One region of the Mesorhizobium sp. WSM4841 genome, then DNA from elsewhere that is predicted to be linked to it. Evidence: predicted binding sites of a transcription regulator. Region 1 holds the regulator's gene; each other region holds the start of a gene.

What was found. Region 1 encodes LexA, which represses DNA repair genes until DNA is damaged. Its sites were predicted from a motif close to TGTTCNNNNTGTGTTCNG; they were not measured.
Region 2: AC0L14_RS14785 (ATP-dependent helicase) is a predicted target of LexA. The motif match lies at 2,536-2,553, and genes of this name have one in related genera.
Region 3: recA (recombinase RecA) is a predicted target of LexA. The motif match lies at 1,765-1,782, and genes of this name have one in related genera.
Region 4: AC0L14_RS13875 (helicase-related protein) is a predicted target of LexA. The motif match lies at 1,894-1,911, and genes of this name have one in related genera.

What each region holds. Positions count from the first base shown of each region.
Region 1 covers NZ_JBVVQC010000005.1:136,109-140,945, reverse strand. Annotated here, with positions in the region: gene AC0L14_RS08040 (ComEC/Rec2 family competence protein) at 1-2,049, shown strand, start outside; gene lexA (transcriptional repressor LexA) at 2,043-2,780, opposite strand; gene AC0L14_RS08030 (molybdopterin molybdotransferase MoeA) at 2,885-4,090, opposite strand; gene moaC (cyclic pyranopterin monophosphate synthase MoaC) at 4,093-4,587, opposite strand; gene trpC (indole-3-glycerol phosphate synthase TrpC) at 4,654-4,837, opposite strand, start outside.
Region 2 covers NZ_JBVVQC010000010.1:123,120-127,956, reverse strand. Annotated here, with positions in the region: gene AC0L14_RS14795 (hypothetical protein) at 1-57, shown strand, start outside; partial or broken gene AC0L14_RS14790 (glucose/quinate/shikimate family membrane-bound PQQ-dependent dehydrogenase) at 63-2,374, opposite strand; gene AC0L14_RS14785 (ATP-dependent helicase) at 2,594-4,837, shown strand, end outside.
Region 3 covers NZ_JBVVQC010000026.1:97,187-102,023, forward strand. Annotated here, with positions in the region: gene AC0L14_RS25460 (GFA family protein) at 1-260, opposite strand, end outside; gene AC0L14_RS25465 (TfoX/Sxy family protein) at 351-674, shown strand; gene AC0L14_RS25470 (carbohydrate kinase family protein) at 699-1,631, opposite strand; gene recA (recombinase RecA) at 1,906-3,003, shown strand; gene alaS (alanine--tRNA ligase) at 3,253-4,837, shown strand, end outside.
Region 4 covers NZ_JBVVQC010000009.1:176,610-181,446, reverse strand. Annotated here, with positions in the region: gene AC0L14_RS13875 (helicase-related protein) at 1-1,727, opposite strand, end outside; gene AC0L14_RS13870 (TetR/AcrR family transcriptional regulator) at 2,398-2,982, opposite strand; gene AC0L14_RS13865 (FAD-dependent monooxygenase) at 3,066-4,310, shown strand; gene phbB (acetoacetyl-CoA reductase) at 4,398-4,837, opposite strand, start outside.

The DNA.
Region 1 (4,837 bases):
CGCTCATGGCGCAAAACGCATCTGTGCTTCATGGCAGCGTTGCTGTGCGCACTCGGGCTACTCGCCGCCAAGGTTGAAACCTGGCGCGTGGGAACGCAGATGCTCGGCTCGGAAATCCAGACCCAGCTCACCGGCCGTGTCGTTAGGCTCGATCAGATGGCGAACGGCCGGATCAGGCTGACCATCGACGTGATGTCGACCGCCCGGCCGACACTGCGTTATGCGCCGGAACGTGTCAGGGTTTCGGCACGCAAAATTCCCGCTGAGATGACCGCAGGCTCGGTGGCAACCGGCTATGTGAGGCTTCTGCCTCCGACTGGCCCGGTTAGGCCGGACAGTTATGACTTCTCCTTCGACAGCTATTTCGCCGGTATCGGTGCCAGTGGCTTTTTCCTCGGCAATCCGAAGATCGTCGTTTCCGAAGATGCACCGTTCGCCGCGCGCATTTCTTCCTCGATCGAAAAGGCGCGTGAAACCATCGCCGACCATATCAGGGACAGCATCGGTGGCGCCGAGGGGGAGATTGCCGCCGCGCTGATCGTCGGCGTGCGTGCCGGCATTCCCGAAGAGATAAACGAATCGATGCGGCGCACCGGCATCTACCACATCATCTCGATTTCCGGCCTGCACATGGCGCTTGTCGCCGGCACCATCATGGGATTGCTGCGCGGCGCCTTTGCGCTGGTTCCCGATTTTTCGTCGCGCCGGCCGGTCAAAAAATATGCGGCTGCTGCCGCACTCGTTTCCATCGCTGCCTATCTGATTTTTTCCGGTATCGTGGTCGCGGCTGAACGCAGCTTTATCATGCTGGCGGTAATGCTTGTCGCCGTGCTGTTCGACCGGGCGGCACTCACCATGCGCAATCTGGCGATTTCGGCCATCGCCGTCATCGTCGTGTCGCCGCACGAGGTGGTCGGCCCAAGCTTCCAGATGTCCTTCGCCGCGACCGCTGCTCTCGTGGGCGCCTATGCCGGCTGGTCCGACTATCGTGCCGACAAGGCCACCGCGCCGCCACAGCGACGGTCAACGATCGCTTTCGTCACGCGAAAACTTGCCGCTGGGACAGGTACCATCGCAATGACCTCCATCATTGCCGGCAGCGCCACCGCACTCTTCGCCATCTGGCACTTCCAGCGCGTCTCGCCGCTCAGCCTGTTCGCCAATCTGGCCGTCATGCCGATCGTCACGGTCGTGATGTTCCTGGCCGTCGTCAGCGCCTTGGCAATGCCGTTCGGCTTCGACGGCCCTTTCCTATACATGATGGGCAAGGGGCTGACGGCCATGATTGCAATATCGGGATGGATCTCCGAGCGGTCGCCGGTCGATGCCGTCGGGCTGATCTCGTTGCAGTCGGTTCTGCTGGTGACGGCCGCCCTGGTCATCGCCACGATGGCAACGACATGGTTGCGGCTTGCGGCACTTCCCTTTGCGCTCGCCGGCCTGCTGACGATTTCCGAGACGCGCACCCCCGACGTGCTGATTTCGGAAGATGCGCATCTGGTGGCGCTGCCGATCGGCGGCGGCGAACTTGCCGTCAACCGGGTGCACTCGAACGAATTCACCACCGACAACTGGAAACATGCGCTGGTTTCAGCGACCATTGTCGAGCCGGAGACATTCGAAAAAGGAGACGTGCGGTTCGACATCGTCGACCCGGCCGACCTGCCGCCGGGAGCGCCCTTCTACTGCACTGCCGGCCTGTGCCTCGCCCGGCACCAGTCCGGCGCGATCATCGCGCTCGCCGACGACCGCAAAACCGCACGGCCAGCCTGTGCCTTTGCGGATTTGATCGTCATCGATGATGCCACAGCCTATTATAATCCCTGCCGCAATCCGCTGGTTCTCGTCGTCACCAAACGGCAGCTCGCTCGCATGGGCAGTGCCGCCGTCTTTTTCGATCCGCTATCTGCGACGACGCGCGCAGAAATCCGTTTTGCCGTCAGACAGCCCTATAGGCCTTGGCATGAGCAGCGGAGATTTTCGCGCGAGGCGAGGGGCCTGCCGCCATACCGCAGGGCCGAGAAACCCAAAAAGCCTGCCGTTCAGTAACGCCGGATCAGTCCGACGAGCTTGCCTTGCACCTTGACCCTGTCCGGCCCGAAGATGCGCGTCTCATAGGCCGGATTGGCGGCTTCCAGTGCGATCGAGGCACCTTTGCGGCGGAACCGCTTCAGCGTCGCTTCCTCGTCGTCGACCAAGGCGACGATGATCTCGCCAGGCTGGGCGGTGTCGGCGTTGCGGATGATGACCGTGTCGCCGTCGAAAATGCCGGCCTCGATCATCGAGTCACCCTTGACCTCCAGCGCGTAGTGCGTGCCGCCGGTGATCATGTCCGGTGGTACCGAAATCGAATGCGTCTGGTGCTGGATGGCGTCGATCGGCACACCGGCAGCGATGCGGCCCATCACCGGTATGGAGATGGTGGCAACGACGTCGTCGTCATTGCCGGCTGCGGGCATGCGCGAAGGCGCCGGCTTGATCTGTCGTCCGAGGCTGCCCTGCCCAAGGCTGCCCTGAATGACGCTTGGCGAGAATTTGCGCGCCGCATTGAGGCCGGGCGCGATCGAATCGGGCAGGCGCAGCACCTCCAGCGCGCGGGCGCGGTTGGGCAGGCGGCGAATGAAACCGCGCTCCTCCAGTGCAGTGATCAGCCGATGGATCCCCGACTTCGAGGCGAGGTCGAGCGCTTCCTTCATCTCGTCGAACGAGGGCGGAATGCCGCTTTCCTTCAGCCGCTCGTGGATGAACATCAGCAGTTCATGTTGTTTGCGTGTCAGCATCGCGACCCCCAACAGAATCAGAAAAACAAACCCAGAACAAACACTATCTGTTCCAGTTGTGTTCCGCAACCGTTTAAAATTTAATGAATGTGTTGACGTTTTGTTCAGCGTAGCATCAGCACGCTGCACGCGGCGCCCGTCGCGGCTGGGGGAGCGAACGGCTCGCGCACGATCAGCCCGTTGGCGTCGGCCAGCATTTTGAGCATCGAGGAATCCTGGATGCCGAACGGGGTCGCCAGCAGCGTGCCGGCTTCTTCGCTAACCACGGCGCGTACATAGTCCTGCCTGAGATCGTTGGCCGGCATGGCGGCGCCGAGCCGCGCCTGACGCATGTCCTGCCGGAAGGCGCGGCCGCCGAGCCGCGCAAGCAGCGGCGTCAGAAAGAGCTGCGTGCAGACCAGGCTCGCCACCGGATTGCCAGGCAGGCCGATGCAGCGGATGTCACCCAGCCGCCCGAACATCAGCGGCTTGCCGGGCCGCATGGCGATTTTCCAGAAATCGAGCGTCATGCCTTCACCGGTCAGCACGTCATGGACCAGGTCATGGTCGCCGACCGAGGCGCCGCCCAGCGTGACGATGACGTCGGCGCCTGCGTCGACCGCTTGTTTCACCAGCGTGGCGATCGCCTCCTTGCGGTCGGGGGCGATGCCGAGATCGAGCGCGCTGGCGCCGACCGAGCGGGCCGCGGCGGCGACGCCATAGGCATTGGACGAGATGATCTGGTCGGGGCCAAGGTCGCTGCCCGGCGGCAGCAATTCGTCGCCGGTGGCGATGATGGCGACCAACGGCCGTTTCACCACGCTGACCTGCGGGTGGTTGGCCGACGCCGCCAGCGACAATGCCGCCGGATCAAGCGGGCGGCCTTTCTCCAGCAGGACGTCGCCCTTCGAGAAATCGAGCCCGAGGCGGCGGATGTTGCGGCCTTCAACCGTCGACGCGGTCACTTCGATGCTGCCGCCGCCGAGGTCGCGGACATTCTCCTGGATGACGATGGTGTCCGCGCCTGCAGGAAGCGGCGCGCCGGTGAAGATGCGCACGGCCTGCGCCGGGCCGACTGTTCCGGCAAAGCCGCGTCCGGCCGGCGCCATGCCGATCACCGAAAGTCTTGCGGGCACGGATGCGACATCCTCGGCCCGCACGGCATAGCCGTCCATGGCGGACGCGTTGAACGGCGGCTGGGTGCGGAGCGCCAGGAGCGGCTCCGCCAGCACGCGGTCGGCGGCGTCCATCAGGGCGACGCTTTCAGCCTGCAAGGGCGCAGCATCCTCAAGCAGGCGCTCGAGCGCCTCGGCGACCGGAAGCAGTGCCATTATTAGCCTGCCCCCTTGGCATCCGCCTTGTAGTCGCCGGATTTGCCGCCGGTCTTTTCCGCCAGCCTGATGCCCGAGATCACCATGGCGCGGTCGACCGCCTTGGCCATGTCATAGATGGTCAGGCAGGCGACCGAGACGGCGGTCAGCGCTTCCATCTCGACGCCGGTCTTACCGGTGACGCGGGCCAGCGCCGTGACCTTCAGGCCTGGCAGCGTCGCGTCCGGTTCGATGTCAATGGATACCTTGGTCAACAGCAGCGGATGGCAGAGCGGGATCAGCTCATGCGTCCTCTTGGCCGCCATGATGCCGGCGATGCGCGCCGTGCCCAGCACGTCGCCCTTCTTGGCATCGCCGTCGAGAATCATCTTCAGCGTTTCGGGCCGCATCGAGACAAGACCTTCGGCGATTGCCGTGCGCGTCGTCTCCGCCTTGTCGCCGACATCGACCATATTGGCTTCGCCTTTCGCGCCAAGATGGGTGAGGGCGGCCGTCATCGTCAGGTCACCTTAGCGCGACGTGCGTCCGTCTGGACGCGCAAAGCACGCTCTAACACTTTGAATCTATGCATCGTGCTCTCCGAAAATCGATTCCGATTTTCGGGCCGATGCAATGGCGGGCGCATTGCCCGTCAAAAGCAGGCGCGTCGCAGTGGCCACGTCCTGTTGCCGCATCAGGCTCTCGCCGACGAGGAACGTACCGATGTCGCTCCGTTGCAGCCTGCGGCAGTCTTCGTGCGAGAAAATA
Region 2 (4,837 bases), on a different contig from region 1:
AAGGTCCGCAGCAACCGGCGCCGGCCTGCCGGCAGCCGCTCGAAAACCAACGACTGAACGCCCTATTTCGGCAGCGTATAGGCCATCACGTAATCCCCCGGCTTGGTACCGACCGAGCCATGGCCGCCGGCGACGATGACCACGAACTGACGACCGTCGGCGACCGTGTAGGTCATCGGCGTCGACTGCCCGCCGGCCGGCAGCCGGGTCTGCCAGAGCTGCCTGCCGGTCGTCAGATCATAAGCGCGGAAAAGTCGTCGACCGCAGCACCAAGGAAGGCGACGCCGCCGGCGGTGATCATCGGCCCGCCAATGCCCGGCACGCCGACCTTGAACGGCAGTGGCAGCGGCGTCATGTCGTAGACGGTGCCGTTGCGGTGTTTGTAGACGATCTTGCCGGTCCTGAGATCGACGCCCGCGACATAGCCCCAGGGCGGCGCTTGGCAGGGAATGCCGAGCGGCGACAGAAACGGCTTCAATATCACTGCGTAAGGCGCACCGTCATTGCGATTTAGGCCCTGTTCGCTGCCCTTGGTATCGCCCGGCGGCGGCACGTCCGCGCGCGGGACCAGCCTGGAGATGAACGCCAGGTATGTCGGCATGCCGAACATCACCTGCCGGACCGGATCGACGGCGACGCCGCCCCAGTTGAATGTGCCGAAATTGCCGGGATAGATCAGCGAGCCTTGCAGCGACGGCGGCGTATAGCGGCCCTCGTAGCGCAGTTTCAGGAATTCGATCCGGCAGGCCAGCTGGTCAAACATGGTGATGCCCTACATGTCGGCCCCGGTCAGCGGCTCCGGATTGAAACTCAGATCCGAAGCCGGCTGCGTCGGCGAGGTGTGGTCGCCCTCGATCGCGCCGCCCGGCGCCGGTACTTCGTTGACCGGGACGATCGGCTCGCCGCTGCGCCGGTCGAGTACATAGAGGTCGCCCTGCTTGGTCGGCCCGACCAGCCCCGGCACCACGCCGCCAGCCGTGGTGATGTCGACCAGCGTCGGCTGCGCAGGCACGTCCATGTCCCACAGATCGTGATGCACGGTCTGCCGCACCCAGCGCAATTGGCCGGTGTTGAGATCGAGCGCGGTGATCGAGGAGGAGAATTTCTCGACATTGGCGCTGCGCCCCATACCGAGCTGGTCCGGCGTCTGATTGCCGAGCGGCACATAGAGCAAGCCGAGCTTCTCGTCGGCGCTCGCTGTCGACCACATGTTGGGAGAGTTGTGGGTATAGGTCTAACCCGGCGCCCGTGGCGTCGTCTGGTCCGGATTGCCGGAATCCCAGTTCCAAATCAGGGCGCCGGTGTCGACGTCGAAGGCACGGATGACGCCGGACGGCTCCTGCGTTGAATAATTGTCGTTGACCGCGCCGCCGACGATGATCTTGTTGGCGACGATCAGCGGCGCCGAGGTCGAATAATAATAGCCCGGCTTCGGATATGGCATGTTGGCAAGCAGGTTCAGCGTGCCGCCTTCGGCAAATGTGGGACAGACCTGGCCATTCGCGGCGTCGAGCGCGATCAGCCTAGCGTCGGATGTCGGCAGATAGATGCGTGCCGCACAGGGCTGGCCGGCGGCGATTTTGGCAGCGACATAATAGGACACGCCGCGGCAGGTCTGGTGCTGGCGGTCCTTGTCCAACTTGATCTTGGGATCGAAGCGCCATTTCTCCTTGCCGCTGGCGGCATCGATCGCAATGGCGAAATTGTGCGGCGTGCAAATGTAGAGCGTGTCGGCAACCTTCAGCGGCGTCACCTGATAGGTCGTCTCACTGATATCGTCGGGCCCTTTCACATCGCCGGTGCGATAGGTCCAGGCCGGCTGCAGATTGGCAACGTTTTCGGGGGTGATCTGGTCGAGCGGCGAATAGCGCTGGCCATACGTCGTGCGACCGTAATAGTGCCATTCGCCGGCTGGCACATTGCCGCCGCGATCGGCGGTCGGCGTCACCTTGTCGGTGTTGAGTTCGCCGGCAATATTCTTTGGATCGGTCGTCATCGAATAGCCGGCGACGCCGATCGACGCCAGCACGGCGAGGATCAGCGGCGCGCGACCATCGGGACCGGTGAGCCCGCCCCGCGCCCACGGTGTCAGCAGCCACAACGCGATAAGCACGATAATGCCGCCGCGCGGACCGAGCTCCCACCAGTCGAAGCCGGTTTCCCAGACCGCCCAGCAAAGCGTGCCGATGACGATCGCCGCGTACAGCCACAGCGCCATGGATTTGCGCCTGTAGAGCAGCCAGGCAGCGACGAGGAAGGCTATGCCGGCAATGACGTAATACCAACTGCCACCTAGCGAAGCTAACCAGATGCCGCCGCCGCCGAGTACCAGGCCGATAAGGAAAAGGATGAGGGAGGTGATGACGACAGCCAAAACGATGCTCCTTCGACTGGTGCGCGCTTCGCACGCGTCAATGGGCAACCCGGCATTGCGTTCCTGCCCCGAGCACAACTTTCTCCGGCCCGCCATGGCTGTCAAGCAGGCTGGCGCTATAGGTGGTGTTCTACCGGATTTGTAACTCCCCCGCCTGGATTGAGAACAAAACGGAGACACTTCTGGCCTTTCGCTGCCGAATCACTACATTCGGGGACAATGTCCGGCTTTTCGGAAGACATGCCCTTTTTTGACGAACCGAATGCGCGGCCCACGGCCCCGTCCGGCATTGCCGCGCGCGCCATGGCTGCCCGCAGCGGCCACACCAATGCGCCCGACTATCTGAACGGGCTCAACCCCGAACAGCGGCTGGCGGTGGAAACCACCGAGGGTCCGGTTCTGGTGCTGGCCGGCGCCGGCACCGGCAAGACGCGTGTCTTGACCACCCGCATCGCTCACATCCTCGCCACGAAGAGAGCCTTCCCGTCGCAGATCCTCGCCGTCACCTTCACCAACAAGGCCGCGCGCGAAATGAAGCAGCGCATTGGCCTGCTGATCGGCGACGGCAATGTCGAAGGCATGCCGTGGCTCGGCACCTTCCACTCGATTGGAGTGAAGCTGCTGCGCCGCCACGCCGAGCTTGCCGGGCTCAAATCCGACTTCACCATTCTCGACACCGACGACGTCGTGCGCCTGATCAAGCAGCTCATCCAGGCCGAAGGGCTGGACGACAAGCGCTGGCCGGCCAGGCAGTTCGCCCAGATGATCGACGGCTGGAAGAACAAGGGGCTTGGCCCTGCCGACATTCCCGAGGGCGACGCCCGCGCCTTCGCCAACGGCAAGGGCCGTGAGCTCTACAAGGCCTATCAGGAGCGGCTGAAGACGCTGAACGCCTGCGACTTCGGCGACCTCCTGTGCCACCCGATCCGCATCTTCCGCGACAATCCGGACGTGCTGAAGGAGTACCACAAGCGCTTCAAATACATTCTCGTCGACGAGTACCAGGACACCAACACCGCCCAATACATGTGGCTGCGCCTGCTGGCCCAGCGGCCGGACGCCGGACGCACTTCTACGTCGACAGGTTTGCGAACGGCCGAAGGCCGCAAGCCCGACCGGGCGTCCGAGCCGTTGCGAGGCCCCCGCGGAGGGCCCGCGCCGGCAGGCGCGGAACAGCCCGTGAGCGAAAGCAAAGTCAACATCTGCTGCGTCGGCGACGACGATCAATCCATCTATGGCTGGCGCGGGGCCGAGGTCGACAACATCCTGCGCTTCGACAAGGATTTCCCCGGCGCCGCGATCATCCGGCTGGAGCGCAACTATCGCTCCACCGCGCATATCCTCGGCACGGCCTCCCATCTTATCGCCCACAATGAAGGCCGCTTCGGCAAGACGCTGTTCACCGAAAAAGTCGCAGAGGACGACGAGAAGGTGCATGTCCATGCCGCCTGGGATTCCGAGGAAGAGGCCCGCGCCGTCGGCGAAACCATCGAAGCCTACCAGCGGCAGAAGCACAATCTCAACGACATGGCCATTCTTGTCCGCGCGTCCTTCCAGATGCGCGAATTCGAGGACCGTTTCGTCACGCTCGGCCTCAACTACCGCGTCATCGGTGGGCCGCGCTTTTATGAGCGCCTCGAAATCCGCGACGCCCTGGCCTTCTTCCGCGTCGTCGCGCAAGGGGCAGACGACCTCGCCTTCGAGCGCATCGTCAACGTGCCGAAGCGCGGGCTGGGCGAAGCCACCATCCGCCAGATCCACGACACCGCCAGGGCGCTCCGCATCCCGATGCTGGAGGCTGCGGAAAAACTCGCCGAGAGCGACGAACTGAAGCCGAAGCCGCGCGCAGCATTGCGGGAAGTCGCCGCCAATTTCGAGCGCTGGCAGAAGGCGCTGGAGACCACGCCGCACACCGAGCTCGCCGAGACCATCCTGGAAGAGAGCGGCTACACCGACATGTGGAAGAACGACCGCTCGGCGGAAGCGCCCGGCCGGCTGGAAAACCTCAAAGAACTGATCCGCTCCATGGAAGAGTATGAATCGCTGCGCTCGTTCCTCGAACATGTCGCACTGGTGATGGACGCCGAGCAGAACGCCGAACTCGACGCCGTCAACATCATGACGCTGCATTCGGCCAAGGGCCTCGAATTCGAGACGGTTTTTCTCCCTGGTTGGGAGGAAGGTCTTTTTCCACACCAGCGCGCGCTCGACGAAGGCGGCCGCTCCGGGCTGGAGGAAGAACGGCGGCTGGCCTATGTCGGGCTGACCCGCGCCAAGAAGAACCTGCATTTGTGGTTCGTCTCCAACCGCCGCATCCACGGCCTGTGGCAATCGACCATCCCGTCGCGCTTCCTCGATGAATTGCCGGAAGCCCATGTCGAGGTCGCCGAAAGCGGCAACAGCTACGGCGGCTACGGCAATGCCTATGGCGGCGGGTCTTTCGCCTCCGGACGGGGCGGCCAA
Region 3 (4,837 bases), on a different contig from region 1:
CAGAAATTCCGCTCGCCTGACGAGATCTCGCACTGCGGATGCTCGTCGTCCTCGATCTCGGCCCGGTAGACGCCGAGATTGCGCTTGCCCTTGATTTTGAGCGTCTCGTAATCGGCGCCGAGATTGATGGCAAAGCCACCGCCGCCCTGCTGCTTGCGGCAGATCGAGCAGTAGCAGAGCATGAACGGCACCGGCGTGTGGCTTTCCACCTCGAATCGGACAGCATTGCACCGGCAGGACCCTTTGAGCAGAAGCGGCATGAAAAACTCCGACGAAATTGGTTTTCAACTTGTCAGGATGGTGCCGGTTGCGGCGATGACAAGCCTAAATCCGGGTGACATGATCGCGGCATGGACAATGAACGCATTGCCGAACTTTTCGAAGGCCTCGGCCCGGTCAGCATTCGCAAGATGTTCGGCGGCAAGGGCATCTATTTTGACGGCGTTATCGTCGCCATCGTGGTGCGCGGCGAATTGATGCTGAAGGCCGACGCGGAAAGCGCGCCCGAATTCGAGGCGGCCGGCTGTCGGCAATGGACCTATACGGGGTCGCGGCACGGCAAGCTGGTGTCGATGCCGTATTGGAGCGTTCCCGACAGCGCCTTCGACGATCCGGATGAGATGTCGGTCTGGGCACGCCGGGCCTATGAAGCGGGGCTGCGTGCCGGCAAATAGGCTACCTCTCCACTGGTCATCAGCTCATGCCAATTTCTGCGGCTCGGGCACAAGGGCCAGCGCGTCGGCAAAGTCTGCCGCCGTTAAGACCGGCACAAGCCCGGCACTTTCGATCGCGAGCATTGCTGCGGCAACGCCGTCGCGCAGCGCCGCGCGCAGCGTCAGGCCGCGCAGCAGGGCGGCGACCATTGCGCCCGCCAGCGCATCGGCGGCGCCGTCCGCGACTTTTTTCGGCGGCAGGATCGAGAAGGCGCCGGCTTCGTCGAAACCCAGCACCGGACCGTCATCCGCCGTCACCACGCCGCCTTTGAGGCCGGCGCGCCTCAGGCGGTCGATGATATCACGCTCCGCCGTGTCGATACCGACATCGGCGAGTGCGATGGCCTCGCGCCGGTCCATGAAGACCATCGCCAGGCTGCCAAGCACCGGCGCGAGCCGCACCGCCTTGTCTGGTGAGACGGCGAGGCCGAAGACCGGCTTGCCGGCGGCAAGCGCCACCAGCCGCTCCAGTGCCGTCGACGGCAGGTTGGCGTCGCACAGGACCGCATCGGCGGTGCTGATCGCCTCGCGCACCTTGGCACGGCGGATCTGCTTGGGAAGTGCCAGATCATAGAGCGCCATGTCGGCGAGGCCGATGATCAGCGCGCCGTCGCCGTCGATCAGCATTGTGTTGCTCGGCGTCGTGCGATCGAGGAACACCACGGAAAGATCGGCAATACCGGCCGCAGCGATGGCGCGCGAGACCGTATCGGCCAGAACATCGCCGCCGCGCACCGAAAGCAGCGAGCCGGAGACACCGCGGCGTACGGCGCTGCGCAGCGCATTGAAGACGGCGCCGCCGACAGCCTCGCGCATCGTGCCGGGATTCGACGCCGCCGGCACGAAAGTGCCCGAAACCTGGCCGCGCCGATCTATATAGGCGCCGCCTACGGCCAGGATTGTCGGCGACTTCATCATGCCGGCGAGATGACCTTTGCTGTTGCCGGGCGGAGACTAGGTCGTCCGGCGGAACCGGGCAACCGGAGGTGCGATTCGGGAGATGCCAGCACGATCCCACGGAGGAAGCGGGATACATCTTGGGGTGAAAACACGAAACAAAAAAAGAACAAATCCGGATATCCTTTGTTTTTCAATCGCTTGTCTCCCCTTGCCAGATGAGAACAAAAAAGGTACAAATTAATAAGGATTACGGATTGTCCGGCCTTCATTGACGACCAAGGGGTGATGTATCATGGCTCAGAATTCTTTGCGGCTTGTAGAGGACAAAGCAGTGGACAAATCAAAGGCTCTGGATGCGGCGCTGTCGCAAATCGAGCGTGCCTTCGGCAAGGGCTCGATCATGCGGCTCGGCGCAAACGAGCAGGTCGTCGAGATCGAAACGGTGCCGACCGGTTCGCTTGGCCTCGACATCGCGCTTGGCGTCGGCGGCCTGCCGCGCGGCCGCATCGTCGAGATCTACGGGCCGGAAAGCTCGGGCAAGACGACGCTGGCGCTGCACACGGTGGCCGAAGCCCAGAAGAAGGGCGGCATCTGCGCGTTCGTCGATGCTGAGCATGCGCTCGATCCGGTCTACGCCCGCAAACTCGGCGTCGACCTCGAAAACCTGCTGATTTCGCAGCCCGACACCGGCGAGCAGGCGCTGGAGATCTGTGACACGCTGGTGCGTTCCGGCGCCATCGACGTGCTGGTGGTCGATTCGGTCGCGGCGCTGACGCCGCGCGCCGAAATCGAGGGCGAGATGGGCGATTCGCTGCCCGGCCTGCAGGCGCGGCTGATGAGCCAGGCGCTGCGCAAGCTGACCGCCTCGATCTCGCGCTCCAACACCATGGTCATCTTCATCAACCAGATCCGCATGAAGATCGGCGTCATGTTCGGTTCGCCCGAGACTACGACCGGCGGCAACGCGCTGAAATTCTACGCTTCGGTGCGCCTCGACATTCGTCGCATCGGCTCGGTCAAGGACCGCGACGAGGTCGTCGGCAACCAGACCCGCGTCAAGGTGGTCAAGAACAAGCTGGCGCCGCCCTTCAAGGTGGTCGAATTCGACATCATGTATGGCGAGGGCGTGTCCAAGACCGGCGAGTTGGTCGACCTCGGCGTCAAGGCCGGCGTGGTCGAGAAGTCGGGCGCCTGGTTCTCCTACAATTCGCAGCGTCTCGGCCAGGGCCGCGAAAATGCAAAACTGTTCCTGCGCGACAATCCCGACACGGCGCGCGAAATCGAGCTGGCGCTGAGGCAGAATGCCGGACTTATCGCCGAGAAATTCCTCGAGAATGGTGGTTCCGAAGGTGGAGACGACGGTTTCGAGGACGAAGCGGGCGCGATGTAGGATGCGGGCTGTGCCAGCCAGAATATCCGTTTGAGTTCACGTATCCCGAATTGAGTATCGATGTGTTCATGCCGCCGGCCTTGGGCCGGCGGTTTGCGTTTTTGGCGGTGGCTCTGGCCATTCCGAACAGCCGGCCAAGGCTACGATTTGGAGCAATTCCGTGTTTCTGGACAGGGTGCGGTGCGACCGCTAAAAGGCCATGTCTGTTTTCCGCCGGCAATCGGCGGTTCTCTCGAAAAGGCAGTATTCATGAGTGGCGTCAACGAGATCAGGTCGGCATTTCTCGACTATTTCCGCAAAGAAGGTCACGAGGTCGTGGCGTCGAGCCCGCTGGTGCCGCGCAACGACCCAACGCTGATGTTCACCAACGCCGGCATGGTGCAGTTCAAGAACGTCTTCACCGGGTTTGAAACCCGTCCCTATTCGCGCGCCACGACTTCGCAGAAATGCGTGCGCGCCGGCGGCAAGCACAACGATCTCGACAATGTCGGCTACACTGCCCGTCACCACACTTTTTTCGAGATGCTCGGCAATTTCTCCTTCGGCGATTATTTCAAGGAGCGCGCCATCGAACTCGCCTGGAACCTGATCACCCGCGAGTTTGGCATCGCCAAGGATAGGCTTCTGGTGACCGTCTATCATACCGACGACGCGGCCGCAGGCTTCTGGAAGAAGATCGCCGGGCTGCCGGAGGACAGGATCATCCGCATCGCCACCAGCGACAATTTCTGGGCGATGGGCGATACCGGTCCCTGCGGTCCGTGCTCGGAAATCTTCTACGACCATGGCGCCGACATTCCGGGCGGCCCGCCCGGCAGCCCGGATGAGGACGGCGACCGTTTCATCGAGATCTGGAACCTCGTCTTCATGCAGTTCGAGCAGGTGACGAAGGCGGAGCGGATCGAACTGCCGCGCCCGTCGATCGATACCGGCATGGGTTTGGAGCGCATCGCCGCCGTCCTGCAGGGCGAGCACGACAATTACGACATCGACCTGTTCAAGGCGCTGATCCGAGCCTCGGAAGAGGCGACCGGCGTCAAGGCGGAAGGCAAGAACCGGGCGAGCCACCGCGTCATTGCCGATCATCTGCGCGCCTCGAGCTTCCTCATCGCTGACGGGGTGCTGCCGTCGAACGAGGGCCGCGGCTACGTACTGCGTCGCATCATGCGCCGCGCCATGCGTCATGCGCAGCTTTTGGGCGCCGGTGATCCGTTGATGTGGCGGCTGGTGCCGGCGCTGGTGCGCGAGATGGGCCAGGCCTATCCCGAACTGGTGCGCGGCCAGCCGCTGATCACTGAGACGCTGAAGCTCGAGGAAACGCGCTTCCGCAAGACGCTGGCGCGCGGCCTCGGCCTGCTTGCCGATGCAACCGAGACGCTGGGCAGCGGCGACCGGCTCGACGGCGAGACGGCGTTCAAGCTCTACGACACCTACGGCTTCCCGCTCGATCTCACCCAGGACGCCCTGCGCCCGCGCGGCGTTTCGGTCGATCTCGACGGCTTCAATGCTGCGATGGAGCGCCAGAAGGCCGAGGCGCGCAAGAGCTGGGCCGGCTCTGGCGACGCGGCCACCGAGACCGTCTGGTTCGCGGTGCGCGAGAAGGCGGGCGCGACCGAGTTTCTGGGCTACGACACCGAGCAAGCGGAAGGCATCGTTCAGGCGCTGGTCAGGGATGGCGTTGCGGTGGAGAGCGCCGTTGCCGGCGAAACTGTCGGCGTCGTCGTCAACCAGACGCCGTTCTATGGCGAGTCCGGCGGCCAGATGGGCGACACCGGCGTGATTTCGGGCGAAGGTTTTGTCATCGACGTCACCGACACGCAGAAGAAGGGCGACG
Region 4 (4,837 bases), on a different contig from region 1:
ATCGGCGCGCCGATCCAGCGCAGCGTGCCGTCGGAGCCGAGCGCGATGTCGCCATTGGCCGAGGCGCCGAAGCGTTCGGCCCGCGCCTCGAATTCGGCTGCAAGCGCCTTCTGGGCTGCTGTGCGCACTGCCTTGGCGTCCTCGCCGCCGGCGCTCTGGTCGGCGGTGAAGCGGAACCCTTGCAACTCGCCGACATGATGGCCTTCGACGAGGACAGTTCCGGTTGGGCTAATTTCGGCTTCAGGCATGGTATTTTCTCTAAGGCGCCGCATGAGGACGGAAGTCCTGCGGTCTACGAAGCGTTTCGTCAACCGCTCATGCAGCGCATCCGACAATCTGTCTTCGATTTCGCGCGTCTTTTCCTGCCAGTGTGCCTGATCGGCCAGCCAGCCGGGCCGGTTGGAGACGAATGTCCAGGTGCGGATCTGGGCGATCCGGTGCGACAGCGTGTCGATGTCGCCCTCGGTGGTGTCGGCACGGCGCACCTGCTCGGCCATGTAATTCTCGTCGACATGGCCATGCCTGGCAAGGTCCATGTAGATCGAGGCGATCAGGTCGGCATGCTGGGCAGGCGCGATCTTCCTGTAGTCGGGAAGGGCGCAGGCCTCCCACAACAGCGCCACGCGCTTGGCGTTGGTGGCCAAGGCCCGGATATCCTCGTCGCGGGACAAATGCTCGAGCGCCTGCGCATCCACAGCCGGTAGCGCACGCGTCAGGCCTTCGACCGGCGCGTTGGTCTCGGTGGAGCGCTTCAGCGCATCGAGGCTGGCGAAATCGAAATGCGCGGTGCGCCATTGCAGCACTTTCACCGGGTCGAACTCATGCCCTTCGATCTTCTTGACCAGATCTTCGTCGAGCGGATCGACCTGGCCGGTGACGCCGAAAGTGCCGTCGCGCAAGTGCCGGCCGGCGCGGCCGGCGATCTGGCCGAGTTCGGCCGCCGTCAGGTTGCGATACTGGTAGCCATCGAATTTACGGTTTTGAGCGAAGGCGACATGATCGAGATCGAGGTTCAGGCCCATGCCGATCGCATCGGTGGCGACCAGGTAATCGACATCACCCGATTGGAACAGCTCCACCTGCGCGTTGCGAGTGCGGGGTGATAGCGCGCCGAGCACGACGGCCGCACCCCCTTGCTGGCGGCGGATCAGTTCGGCAATCGCATAGACCTCGTCGGCGGAAAAGGCGACGATCGCCGTGCGTCGCGGCAGGCGGGTCAGCTTCTTCGAGCCGGCATAGGCGAGATGCGACAGCCGTGGCCGGGTCACCACCGACACGCCCTTCAGCAGACGCTGGAGGATGCCGTGCATGGTGGCTGCGCCGAGCAGCAATGTCTCCTGGCGGCCGCGCAGATGCAGGATACGGTCGGTGAAGATGTGGCCGCGCTCGAGATCGCCAGCCAGCTGCACCTCGTCGATGGCGACGAAGGCGGCGTTGGTCTCGCGCGGCATGGCTTCGACGGTACAGACCGAATATCTGGCACCGTCGGGCTGGATCTTCTCCTCGCCGGTGATGAGCGCCACCTTGTGAGCGCCGACCTTCTCGCAGACGCGTGAATAAACCTCGCGGGCGAGCAACCTGAGCGGCAGGCCGATGATGCCGCTTTCATGCGCCACCATGCGCTCGATGGCGAGATGGGTCTTACCGGTGTTGGTCGGCCCGAGCACGGCAGTCACGTCGCGGCCCGAGAGGATCAGCGGCTCAATATGTTTCGGCGGGATGTTCATCGACCTGGAAATCAGGCTCTCTTCTTCGCGTTGTCGGGAGCGCGCCCCGTGGCGGCGCGTGTGACAGCCGACACATAGGGATTTCGAGTGCGAAGCGAAAGCGGAATGTTCCGACGGCAGCTCGAAGGCTCTCGTCTGGTGTTGTCAACCGGTCCTGATTAACAGTTGGAACGAGTCTGGAACGAATCAGCTACGAATCGCTGACTCTTGCTGATTCAGGTTTTGTTCACGGCTACATCTGGACTTTTTGCCGACGAGTCTCACCACATGCTGAATCGCCGAACTGGCCCGATTCATGCAGGGCGGACGTCCTCCTTAACAGTTGCCGGTAAACGATCGGCGCAGGCCGGCGGGCATCACCCAACATTATGAAATTATTGATCTTTCCTAACGCGCCTTTACGGTTTGAGGGATGTTTTCAGCCTTTGTCGTTAACCTTCCGGTCAAAGCCGGAACGAAACGGCGACGAATCAGCGCTGGCGGGTGTTTCCCGGTTTGTTCACCCCAATATGTTGTGTCGTGAACAGGTTTTCCACCTGTTATCAACAGGCGAGGAACAGGGTTTTGCACAGGCTGTGCGGCCGCCGTTAACTTTTGCGTGCCGCTTCGGCACAAATCGGTGTCACGTCCGTCGGTCGGCGCAGTCGCGCACGAGGACCAGACTCCGGGTTCAAGAAATGTCCTCTCCCACGGCATAGCGCTGCAAAGTAGGGCCGACGTTCTGAATGATTTCATCGTGGGACAGGGCGACGACGGGCGGAAGCCGCAGCAGGTATCGGCACATCGCCAAACCCAGCAACTGGCTCGAAACGAGCCCGGCACGTCGACCCGCGTCGGCGGGATCAGCGACCGCCGCAACCACCGGCCTGACCTGGTTGCCAAATACGTCACGCAGCTTTTCGGCGGCGAATTCGTTCGACGTCGCCGAACGCAGCAGAATTGCCATGCCAGGACCGCTGGCCGCGCCCTCCCAGATTTCGAGAAAACGCCTGATCAGCGTTTCACCGATGGTGTTTCGGTCGATCACCCGAAGTGCCGGCAATTGCAGGTCGACGACCGCCGCCCTGGCGAACAGCTCGTCCTTGCTGCGGAAATAGCGGATCACCATGGCCGGATCGATCGAGGCATGCGCCGCGACGTCGCGGATGGAGGCGCCGTCATAGCCGCGCTCGGCGAACAGGAGCCTCGCGGCCTCGAGGATTTGGGCGCGCGTGCGGTCCGACTTGCTGGGTTTCTTCGGCTGGTTCTCGGTCATGAAAATTCATATGCCAACGGCCGTTGACAAATGCAATAGCTTCGACTAGAAAGTCAACGATCGTTGACAAATGGAGAGAAAAAATGTTGCCCGATACAACGGAAGTCCTGATCATTGGCGCCGGCCCGACCGGCATGGCGCTGTCCATCGTGCTGCACCAGGCCGGTGTCGATCATGTTCTGATCGACAGGCTGGCGCAGGGCCTTCAGACCTCGCGGGCTGGCGTCATCCACTCGCAGACGCTGGAAACGCTGGAGCCTCTCGGCGTCACGCAGCGGCTGAGCGAACTTGCCCTGAAGCTGCAGAATTTCGCCATCCGCGACCGCAATCGGGCGCTGCTCACGCTTGATTTCGGCAAGCTTCCGTCAAGGCATCCCTATTTGATGATGCTGCCTCAGAACCTGACCGAGCAGGTGTTCGCCGAACGGATCGCAGCCCTGGGCGGTGTGATTCACCGCATGGTCGAGGCCAAGGCGGTCGTTCAGGATGCTGACGGCGCGCGCGTGACGGTGGTCGAGAACGGCCGCGAGAAACTGATATCGGCACGCTATGTCGTTGGTGCCGACGGCATGCAAAGCCTGGTGCGCAGGTCGACCGGCATCGAGTTCGACGGCGCGGCCTATGACGCTTCGTTCGTACTCGCCGATGTTCGTCTCGACTGGCCGGTTGGGCCGACAGAAGTGTCGCTGTTCTTTGCACCGGCCGGGCTGGTGGTGGTGGCGCCGCTTCCGGACGGATCGTACCGGGTCGTCGCGACAATGGAGGACGCACCGGAAAAGCCCGAGATCGCCGACATCCAGGCGCTGCTCGACAGCCGCGGACCGACCAAGAAAAGAACCCGGGTGCTCGACCTGTCGTGGAGCTCGCGTTTTCGTGTGCATCACCGCCTGGTCCGCTCGTACCGCAAGGACCGATTGTTCCTCATGGGTGATGCCGCGCACGTGCACAGCCCGGCGGGAGGGCAAGGCATGAACACCGGCATCATCGACGCGGTCGTGCTTGGCCAGTTGCTTGGCGACGTGATGAACGGCGTGCGCCCGGAAGCCGAGCTCGACCTCTACGAAACGCTGCGCCGCCCGGCGGCCCAAGAGGTGCTTGAACTGGCGGGCACGATGACCGACATGGCGCTTACCCGCAGTTCGGTGAAGCGGTTCGTCCGCAATCTCGTGCTTTCGGTGCTGAATCTCAATCCATTCCTGAAGCTTCGTATCGCATTGAAACTGTCAGGCCTCAGCCGGGCGCCGCTTGCCCGCCTGCCGGCACCTTCGCGCGAGCCGATCGCCCGGGCCAAGCCTGCAGCCGAACCAGGGCTGAAGCTTGTTGCCTGACAGCCGCGATTGTGCGGATCCCAGCCCTCGGTCTTGGCCGGGTGGGCGTTGGGCCCGGTACATCAGTTACCGGCGAGAGCCGACGCCTCAGGTGATGTACTGGCCGCCATTGGCGGAGATGGTCGAGCCAGTGATGAAACCGGCATCGTCGGAAGCGAGGAAGACGACGCAGCGTGCGATCTCTTCCGGCTCGCCGAGGCGGCCGACCGGGATCTGCGGGATGACGCGCTCGTTGAGCACCTTCTCGTCCATCGCCCTGACCATCTCGGTAGCGATATAGCCGGGGCAGATGACATTGACGGTGATGCCGGCCCGCGCTCCTTCCTGAGCGAGCGCCTTGGTGAAGCCGATGTCGCCGGCCTTCGACGCCGAATAATTGACCTGGCCGGTCTGGCCCTTCTGGCCATTGATGGAGGAGATGGTGATGACGCGGCCGAACTTGCGGTCGCGCATGCCGCCCCACAGCGGGTGCGTCATGTTGAAGACGCCGGAAAGATTGGTGTCGACGACCTCTTTCCATTGCTCGC